DNA from 2 places in the Roseobacter sp. OBYS 0001 genome. Region 2 is predicted to be linked to the other one. Evidence: riboswitches for the same ligand, from Rfam matches in the RefSeq annotation. Region 2 holds a riboswitch; the other holds the start of a gene.
What was found. A riboswitch is a leader RNA that binds a small molecule or an ion and turns the genes downstream of it on or off. The one in region 2 is predicted to bind thiamine pyrophosphate.

Region 1 (4,211 bases), on a different contig from region 2:
GGTCGATTGCCTAAATTCGTCCACCTGCTATACGCTGATGGATGAACTGGCAGGCTATCTCCTTCGATTGGAATCAGGTGCGCGCCTTCCTCGCGGCAGCTGAGGAGGGCTCGTTCAGCGGCGCGGCGCGCGTGTTGAAGACAACGCAGCCGACGATAGGACGGCAGATCGGTGCATTGGAGGAGGCACTTGGCGTGACGCTGGTGGAGCGCAGCGTCCGTGGTCTTACCTTGACGGAAGCAGGGCGCGACCTGATTGAGCACACGCGTACCATGGGTGAGGCTGCGACGCTCATCTCGATGGTGGCCGACGGTAAATCACAGGAAGTCTCGGGTGAAGTTACTGTAACGGGCACAGACCTCTTGTCCGCAGCAATCCTGCCCGGCGCACTCAAGCCGTTGCGACAGACGGCGCCCGGCATCCGCGTCCGCATCCATGCATCAAGCGAGATGCAGAATTTGACACAGCGCGAGGCGGACATCGCGATACGCCACGTCCGCCCAGATCAGCCGGACCTGATTGCACGGCATTTGGGCGACTTTCGCGCCAATCTCTATGCCGCGACTGACTATCTCGATCGCGCAGGTCGCCCGCATACGCCGCGTGATGTGGCGACCCTCGATTTCGTCGGAAATGCTGATCCTGAGCGCCTGATGGCCCCGCTGCATAACATGGGCGTGCCCGTTCGCGCAGAGAGCTTTGTGATGTCGAGCGAGAGCGGTGTCGTCGCATGGGAACTGGTAAAAGCGGGCTATGGCGTCTCGATGCAGCCCGAAACGTTAGGTGAGGCTGAACCGGGCTTAGAAAAGGTCTTGTCGGATTTCCCCTCGCTTGAGTTTCCAATCTGGCTGGTTACCCATCGGGAGTTACAGACCAGCCGCCGTATCCGGATCGTATTCGACCTGCTGGCTCGGGGTCTCACGGACGTTGCGAAGCGCCGAGGTAGCGGCGATTGACAGGTGTAAATGCGCCGAACCCGGAGCAAGTGAGGTCGCATGGCAGTAATTAAAGCTACGCTTGCGAGAGTTCGTTTTGTGCGATGAGTGCACGTTAATGTTGGAAATGCTGCGCAATCGATCAACGCCGCTCCGGGGAAGCTGCAATACGGCAACGGTTCTCGCGATGAACGGCTGGTTGGGGCCGTTCTCAAAGGCCCTTCATCATTGCGTATCGTCGATGCTGCGAAGGTGCCGACGACAGGTTTGAGCTCGCAGCCGACATGCTAGAGTTGTACTGGGCGTGTTTGTAGCGTGAAAAATTCTGCATGCACGAAAAGATCTGCGTTGCGAGGCAGTGCAAAAAGCGGTCATCCGTGTCAGCTTTAGGAAACCGTTTGGCGTCGCGTGACAGAACATGGACGGTCGCGGCCCTTTCTCTTTCGAAGCTCAATTTCGTAAACATTCAGAACAATTCTCCTGAGATCCTTTTAACCATTTGACGCTTCTGCGCGATCAACTTACACGTAGATCTATATCTGTTGGGGTGCCTTTAACCGGGCTGAGATGCACAAGCTGCGAACCCATTGAACCTGAACCGGTTAGGACCGGCGGAGGGAACAGCTCGCGGAACTCGCATCCGTGATGTCCTGCGCCCTTTAGCTTCCTGACCCTTAAACCGAGGGGCTATGACGTGGTAGCAAAGGCGTTAACGATTGCTGGCTCCGACTCTGGTGGTGGGGCTGGTATTCAGGCCGATCTCAAGGCTTTTTCCGCAATGGGTGTTTATGCTGCTTCTGTTGTGACGGCGGTTACCGCACAGAACACCAATGCTGTCACAGCCATTCATCCGATCCCGGATGAGGTCGTTGCTGCGCAGATCAAAGCCGTTCTGGATGATATCGATATTGACGTGGTCAAGATCGGAATGCTGGGCACACCGTCACTGATTGCAGCGGTGGCGGATGCGCTGGCGGGCTATGATGGGCCAGTTGTGCTTGATCCCGTGATGGTTGCTAAATCAGGCGATACTTTGCTGGCCGATAGCGCGATAAATGCGTTGAAATCTTCACTTTTCGGACGCGCGACCCTGCTTACACCCAACCTACCTGAAGCAGCTAAGCTGGTCGGCGAGGGCAGCACGCAGTCGCAGGCGTCCGCCCTTCTCGAACTTGGCGTCGGTGCAGTTTTGATGAAAGGCGGACATGCCGACGCAGAGACCTGCACCGATCATCTTGTCTGGCAAACGGGAACGCAAGCCTTCTCGGCCCCACGAGTGAATACCCGCAACACCCACGGCACGGGATGTTCCTATTCCTCTGCAATCGCTGCGGGCCTGGCGCAGGGTATGGCGTTGAGTGATGCGGTATCGCGTGCGCACACCTGGCTACATCAAGCGATTTTGCGTGCCGATGAATTGCACGTCGGGCGGGGTCATGGGCCCGTTCATCACTTTCATGCGTTTTGGAAGTGAGCGGCCCATTCACCATTCTGGGCGGCGGCGTTTGCGGGTTGGCAGTGACGGCAGAATTGTCGTCACGCGGCGCGCAGGTCACGCTCATTGATCCCAAAGGCGCGCCGGGCGATCATGCCTGTTCTTGGTGGGCCGGCGGCATGCTGGCGCCCGATTGTGAAGGCGTGAGCGCAGAGCCCGAGATCGTGTGCCAAGGCCGCAAAGCTGCAAGGTGGTGGGAAAGCCAAGGCGGGATTGTACATCACGAGGGCACGCTCGTTGTCGCACTTAATCGCGATCAAAGCGATCTGGCAACTTTTGCGCGCCGCGCGCCGACCGCGACATCGCTGTCAAAAACGCAGATCGCTGAGTGCGAGCCGCTTCTGGCCGAACGCTATTCCAAGGCGCTGTTCTTGGCAGATGAGGGACATCTTGACCCTCGCGCGACACTGACCGCGCTGCATGCGCGGTTGGAGCAAAGAGGCGTGGGGTTTGGCGGTAACATCAAAGGTCAGGTGATTGACTGCCGCGGGCTTGCTGCGCGCGATACCCTCACAGATTTGCGCGGCGTGAAGGGCGAGATGCTTGTGGTCCGCTGCCCCGACGCGACGCTGTCGCGCCCCGTCCGACTGCTTCATCCGCGAGTCCCGCTGTATATCGTGCCGCGTGGTGACAGTGTCTTCATGTTGGGCGCAACCCAGATCGAAACCGGCGAACGCGGGCGCGCGACGCTGCGGTCTGTTATGGAATTGATGAATGCGGCCTACGCACTGCACCCCGCTTTTGGTGAGGCAGAGCTATTGGAAATTGGCGTTGATGCGCGCCCTGCCTTTCCAGACAACCAGCCGCGCATCCGGCGGATTGGTGATGTGATTTATGTAAACGGTCTGTTTCGGCACGGTTTTCTGCTTGCACCTGCATTGGCGCAGATGACCTCGGACCTGTTGCTAAAGGGCAAGATACCGGAGGTTTGGTATGAAGATCATCGTGAACGGTGAAGCACTTGAGACCGGCGCGCTCACACTGGCCGCGCTCTTGGATGCCCTGGGGAAGGGTGAGGCCAAAGTGGCCACCTCGCTTAACGAGACGTTCGTGTCCAAGCATCAGCGCGCAGAACATACTCTGCGAGAGGGGGACCGCGTCGAAATTGTGGCCCCTCGACAAGGAGGATAGAATGCCAACTTTCTACGGCACAGAAGTGACATCCCAGCTGATGCTGGGCACCGCGCAATACCCGTCGCCCGCAATTCTGGCGGATGCTTTTCGCCGCTCGGACGCAGGGATTGCCACGGTTTCAGTGCGGCGCGAGGCGGGTGGTGATCAGGCGGGGCAGGATTTCTGGGCGTTGATCCGGGATCTGGGTGTCGCCGTGCTTCCCAACACCGCAGGCTGTTATTCGGTGCGCGAGGCCGTGACCACTGCTCAGATGGCCCGCGATTTGTTCGACACCAACTGGATCAAGCTTGAGGTCATCGGCCACGCCGACACCTTGCAACCTGATCCCTTCGGTCTGGTCGAAGCAGCCGCACAACTGGCCGAGGACGGGTTTGAGGTGTTCCCTTATTGCACCGAAGATTTGGTGCTGTGCGAGCGGCTGGTTGAGGTCGGCTGCAAGGTTTTGATGCCATGGGGCGCGCCCATCGGCACCGGCTTGGGCCTGAATAATATCTACGGTCTGCGCAGCCTGCGCGCCCATTTTCCTGATACGCCACTGGTCGTGGATGCAGGTCTTGGACTGCCCTCCCATGCGGCCCAAGCGATGGAATTGGGCTATGACGCGGTTCTGTTGAATACAGCCGTTTCAAAAGCGGGTGATCCAGCGG
Region 2 (4,211 bases):
GTTCCGCCACTTCCGGTTCTGCAGGTGCTGTGTCTTCAACCACGGCAGGTGTTGGTTCAACCACGGTCAACGCGTCCGCGCTTGCATCGGGGAGTATGACGGTATTTGCGCTCGTTGTGCCAAAGTTCTGGGTGACAAATACCGCGTCCAGCGTCTGCCCGTCGTCAACAAAATCACCGGCCTCGATACCAATCCCGATTTCCTTGAAGTCCGGGTTCAAGAGGTTTGCGCGATGTTCAGGGCTGTTCATCAGGTTGGTGTGCAGCTGGGCAACTTCGTCTGACATGCCATTGTCACCGGCTTCGCTGACCCATGCTATGTTTTCGCCGGTTTTCCAGTTTCCTTCCAATTCATAGCCTGAAGCCTCGATGCGCTCACGCCAATTGGATCCGTCAGCACCCGTATGGCTAAAGCGATCATTGTCGAGCATCCATACGCTGTGGTCTTCACTGGCTTCATTGAGGTCTGCGTTGAATACTAAAGGATCGAGGCCGACTTCTGCACGGTCTGCATTTATCAAATCCAGCATCTGCTGCTCGTATTTGTTGGCTTGTGACATGACATTCTCCTTTGAGTGGTTTTTGGCATCATGTGGCTTTCGGACTGCATCCAAAACATGACCCGTGCACTCGGTATGCGGGAATCGCCGGTATCCCGAATCCACCATCCCACTTTGCGGAATGACCTCCAAAGGAGCGTCCGCCAACTGGCTAATTGGACGCAATAGCGTCCATTGTGGTTTGTCGAATTGGGGAAACTGACAGCAAAATTACGCCTATACGTCAGCGGCGCTAGAAACGCTGCAAGGTGCCCACGAAAACGGGGCTTATCTATCGTACGTTAGGCGAAATCATAGCCGACAGGTTGATGTTCAGGCAACCTGCACGCTCCGACCTCAGGGCGACTGAACGCATAACGCAACGCTGTCACACTTCTCTGTAGTGTCGGCAATTGGCAAAATACCACCGACAGCCAAAAACACAGAGTGCTTGTGTTTCCGAAGCGGAACTGAGCTTCGGAAACCGTGGCAACCGCAATCCCAAAATCCGAAATGCCAAAATTGCCCGATCGGCGCAATTCGTGAAATTCCCCGGATCAGACCGGTCCGTTGAACTCGGGCAAAGCTATCTAAGGGACATGCCAAGATGAAACCGAAAATGAACCTTATCGTCTGGGTGTTAATCTCCATCCCACCCGGTATCTATCTTTGGGTGAAGTTCTTTCAGCTGGTGTTCTCATTCCTTTGGAGAAATCACTGATGGAAACCTTGGAAGGTCCATCGACAGAGGGTTTCTGGCCGCGAGCTTGCCGGGTCCCCGCGTGTTGTAGCGCAGACACTGCTCCACCTAGAGGAGGGATACAGCCATTTGCAGTTGACGTGATAAAGCTGCCAACGGTCCATCAATGTCTTCGGACAAACGGTATGAATTAGATGCTGTGTTTGCTGCTGCCCCCGACGGAGACAGGACTTTCCTGAGATTAGCAAAAGAGGCCACACAAGAGGTCGCGTCCAGTCGTCTTAACCATAGCGAAAGGAACGATCATCATGGTTGAGAATATCCGACGTAACGGTGAGCATGTTTTCGATGAGTTTCTAGCCGGTGATGCAGATGTTAGCACACGCCCAAAAGACATAAGTGACAAAAACCATTGTTTTCACATCAGGGGCGGTCGAGGCGGCGAGGCGCACGTGCCGTTTCTAAGCGCTCCTGCCGAAAAACGGAACAGTATCCGGCGCGGTGTGTTTTCGTTCATATGCCGGGCTGCTTGCCTCGTCGCAGCAGGGGCAATCGCGCTGAGAGCATTTCAATAAACCGAGCTTGTTCCGAGCCGCTGCGTTTTCAGGTTTTGAAATGTTATCAGACCTGTAGCATATGCATTTTCCTTAAGATCTCTCACAAGTTTATGGCCGACTTTACTGTCGATATGACCAAAATTCCGACAAGACAGACATAACAGAAATACTTCGGAGGACCGGGAAAAAACAGGTAGCCACAAGAACCGATGATCAGACACGATTGCAAAATCACATCGCTCAAGCTTCCCCAGTAAATCTTTGGCTTTGACAAGTTGCGTCTGATCCAGCTGCGGTTTGCCCACCGCTAACCCTGCATACTGAAGAACCTTCAAAAGGAAGCGACAACAATCAGCGGCCATCATTTGATCACATCGTTCAGAGCAATTAAAAATGCTGTCATCGACCAACTCAGCTGACACGGTCGTTTCTTGTTGAAAAATACGTGTTCTTATCGACTTCAAATCGATGCTCTGGGAGATAACCGGTGTGAGCTGCTCGATTTCTTTCTTTGGCTCAACTTTCGAATTCAACCTTTGCTCGACTCTCGATGTGAGCACATATTGGCGCCCATTCAGCCTGAGCCTTATCCACCCACCGTCTTCCAGCCTTTTTAATCCGCGAAAGGTAGCGGATCGACTGATGTCCGTCTTTTGAGCGAGTTCATCCAAGGTAATCGGGCCGTGTTTCGCCACAGTTTCCAAGATTTCGAATATCCTAGTTTGCAACGATCCTGCTCCACAGACTGGTATCCCAGTTTCTTATCATTGTTGATTCCTGCTATCCAACTCGCAATTCCGATAAGCGAAACGGTGCTGTTTGGTGCGGTGATTTTAAATGCGCTTTGGCTTCAATTATTTGAATTCACATTGTAAATTGACCGAATAATTCATATTCTGCGTCTGGTTTTGCCGCCCGCTTCAAAAGTGGCAGAGATCACTGGAGACGCTCGGGAAACGTGTGATTTGTTACCTTCATGGTCTATTCCGACCCGAACCAAGAAATGCTTTTTGAAGCTCTCCAAGGAGAGGGCTCGTAAGCGACTGTGATAGAGTGCCGGGATACATTCGTGTCGATTTTGGTGGAATATAAAGGCCAGTCGCAGCTCTTTGTTGTGCAGGTCAGTAAACCAGCTATTCTTGCGAGCAGTACTCAATTCATGCACTTTCGGGCGTCTTTCTTGACGACAAAAGGTGAACAGGAAAGCCGATTTCATGCTCTGTGTCCTCCCTCCGCCAGCATTATCTGGTTCAGGTTCTAAGGGTACATCTCAGCTGCAAAGCGCCCCCGGTAAATCTCGAATAGGAGCTTCCATCAGACGGGTCAAATGGTTTGGCACCTCCTCGAACTTTTGAGCGGTCCGCTGCCATTTCGAGCCTTCCGCAAACGTCCGCTCAGCCAAAGCCTACGAAAGATATTGTGGTGCTTGCACACATGCGTGATCGGTTCGATCTGTCTTTGGGGAGCTATGGTCACCGCCGAGGGGACGCATTTGTTACCCGGCAGTCGGTTGCACAGCAATCTGCCGAGAGGGCACCACTCCAACTGCGGCGGCCAATACTGTTTTCACGATTGTCAGAAAACCTTGCGCCCGAACGGCTGCTACAATCCGCGTAGGCACCGCTCAGAAGCCGGCTGGAAAAGCCCCTTGGCCTTCGAAGCAAAGGCTGCATAAATGGTTAATAGGAGCGGCACGAAAGCGGGACAGATCAACTGAATAATACTTCCGCACATAAACTGAGAAATTTTTAGTCCATATTTTGGTTACATCGTTCACAGGTAAAGGAGTTATCAATAACGTGTTTTCAAACGATAGAATATCGCTGAAGGGGTAAGTTTTGATTAGCCCATGTATTGCAGTCCAAGAGGGAGTCGCAACGAACCGTAAAGATGTAGAAGTTGTTGTTTGGCGCGATTACATCTGCCGTCACGGCCTTCATCTGAGGCTTTGGATAAATAATCATGAGTTGGAGCATCCCGAAAAGACTTACTCAGTTTTGCTTTCCATTTAGGGCAGCTGAGCAGGATTGAGAGAACTCTACATTTAAATGAGCGTCGCGTCGGGGGCAGGATCAACTTGAATTCACCTTTCACTGACGAACAACTGCCCATGCTTAAGGTTATTGCGCATGGGCATATAATTTTGGGAGCAGCACCTCATGCGCGCCGCTTGCAGAATAGTGGGTTTGTCGCCGTCCGGGCGGCCGCGGGTTCATATCTTTGGGCCCTGCGGCCGTCCGTTTAGGGGCAACCGTCTGGGATTTCTGATCGCGGCACGCGCAAAAGGCAACGCCGGGGTATGCAGCAATGAAGATCCAAACATGGGGATCGGTGGTATACTCCTGATACATAAAATGAATGCCGCTTGTATTTTACCGACGCGCCCCTCTGAAAATGGGGAATTACGACACAAAGC

Region 1: another riboswitch for thiamine pyrophosphate. It lies ahead of thiD (bifunctional hydroxymethylpyrimidine kinase/phosphomethylpyrimidine kinase); the one in region 2 lies ahead of K5Q35_RS18995 (MarR family transcriptional regulator).

What each region holds. Positions count from the first base shown of each region.
Region 1 is NZ_BPES01000002.1:8,001-12,211, reverse strand. Features, by position in the region: gene K5Q35_RS05530 (LysR family transcriptional regulator) at 42-956, shown strand; TPP riboswitch at 1,469-1,572, shown strand; gene thiD (bifunctional hydroxymethylpyrimidine kinase/phosphomethylpyrimidine kinase) at 1,630-2,409, shown strand; gene K5Q35_RS05520 (FAD-dependent oxidoreductase) at 2,406-3,386, shown strand; gene thiS (sulfur carrier protein ThiS) at 3,364-3,561, shown strand; gene K5Q35_RS05510 (thiazole synthase) at 3,563-4,211, shown strand, end outside.
Region 2 is NZ_BPES01000013.1:80,574-84,784, forward strand. Features, by position in the region: gene K5Q35_RS18990 (CAP domain-containing protein) at 1-559, opposite strand, end outside; gene K5Q35_RS18995 (MarR family transcriptional regulator) at 1,807-2,523, opposite strand; TPP riboswitch at 3,006-3,094, opposite strand.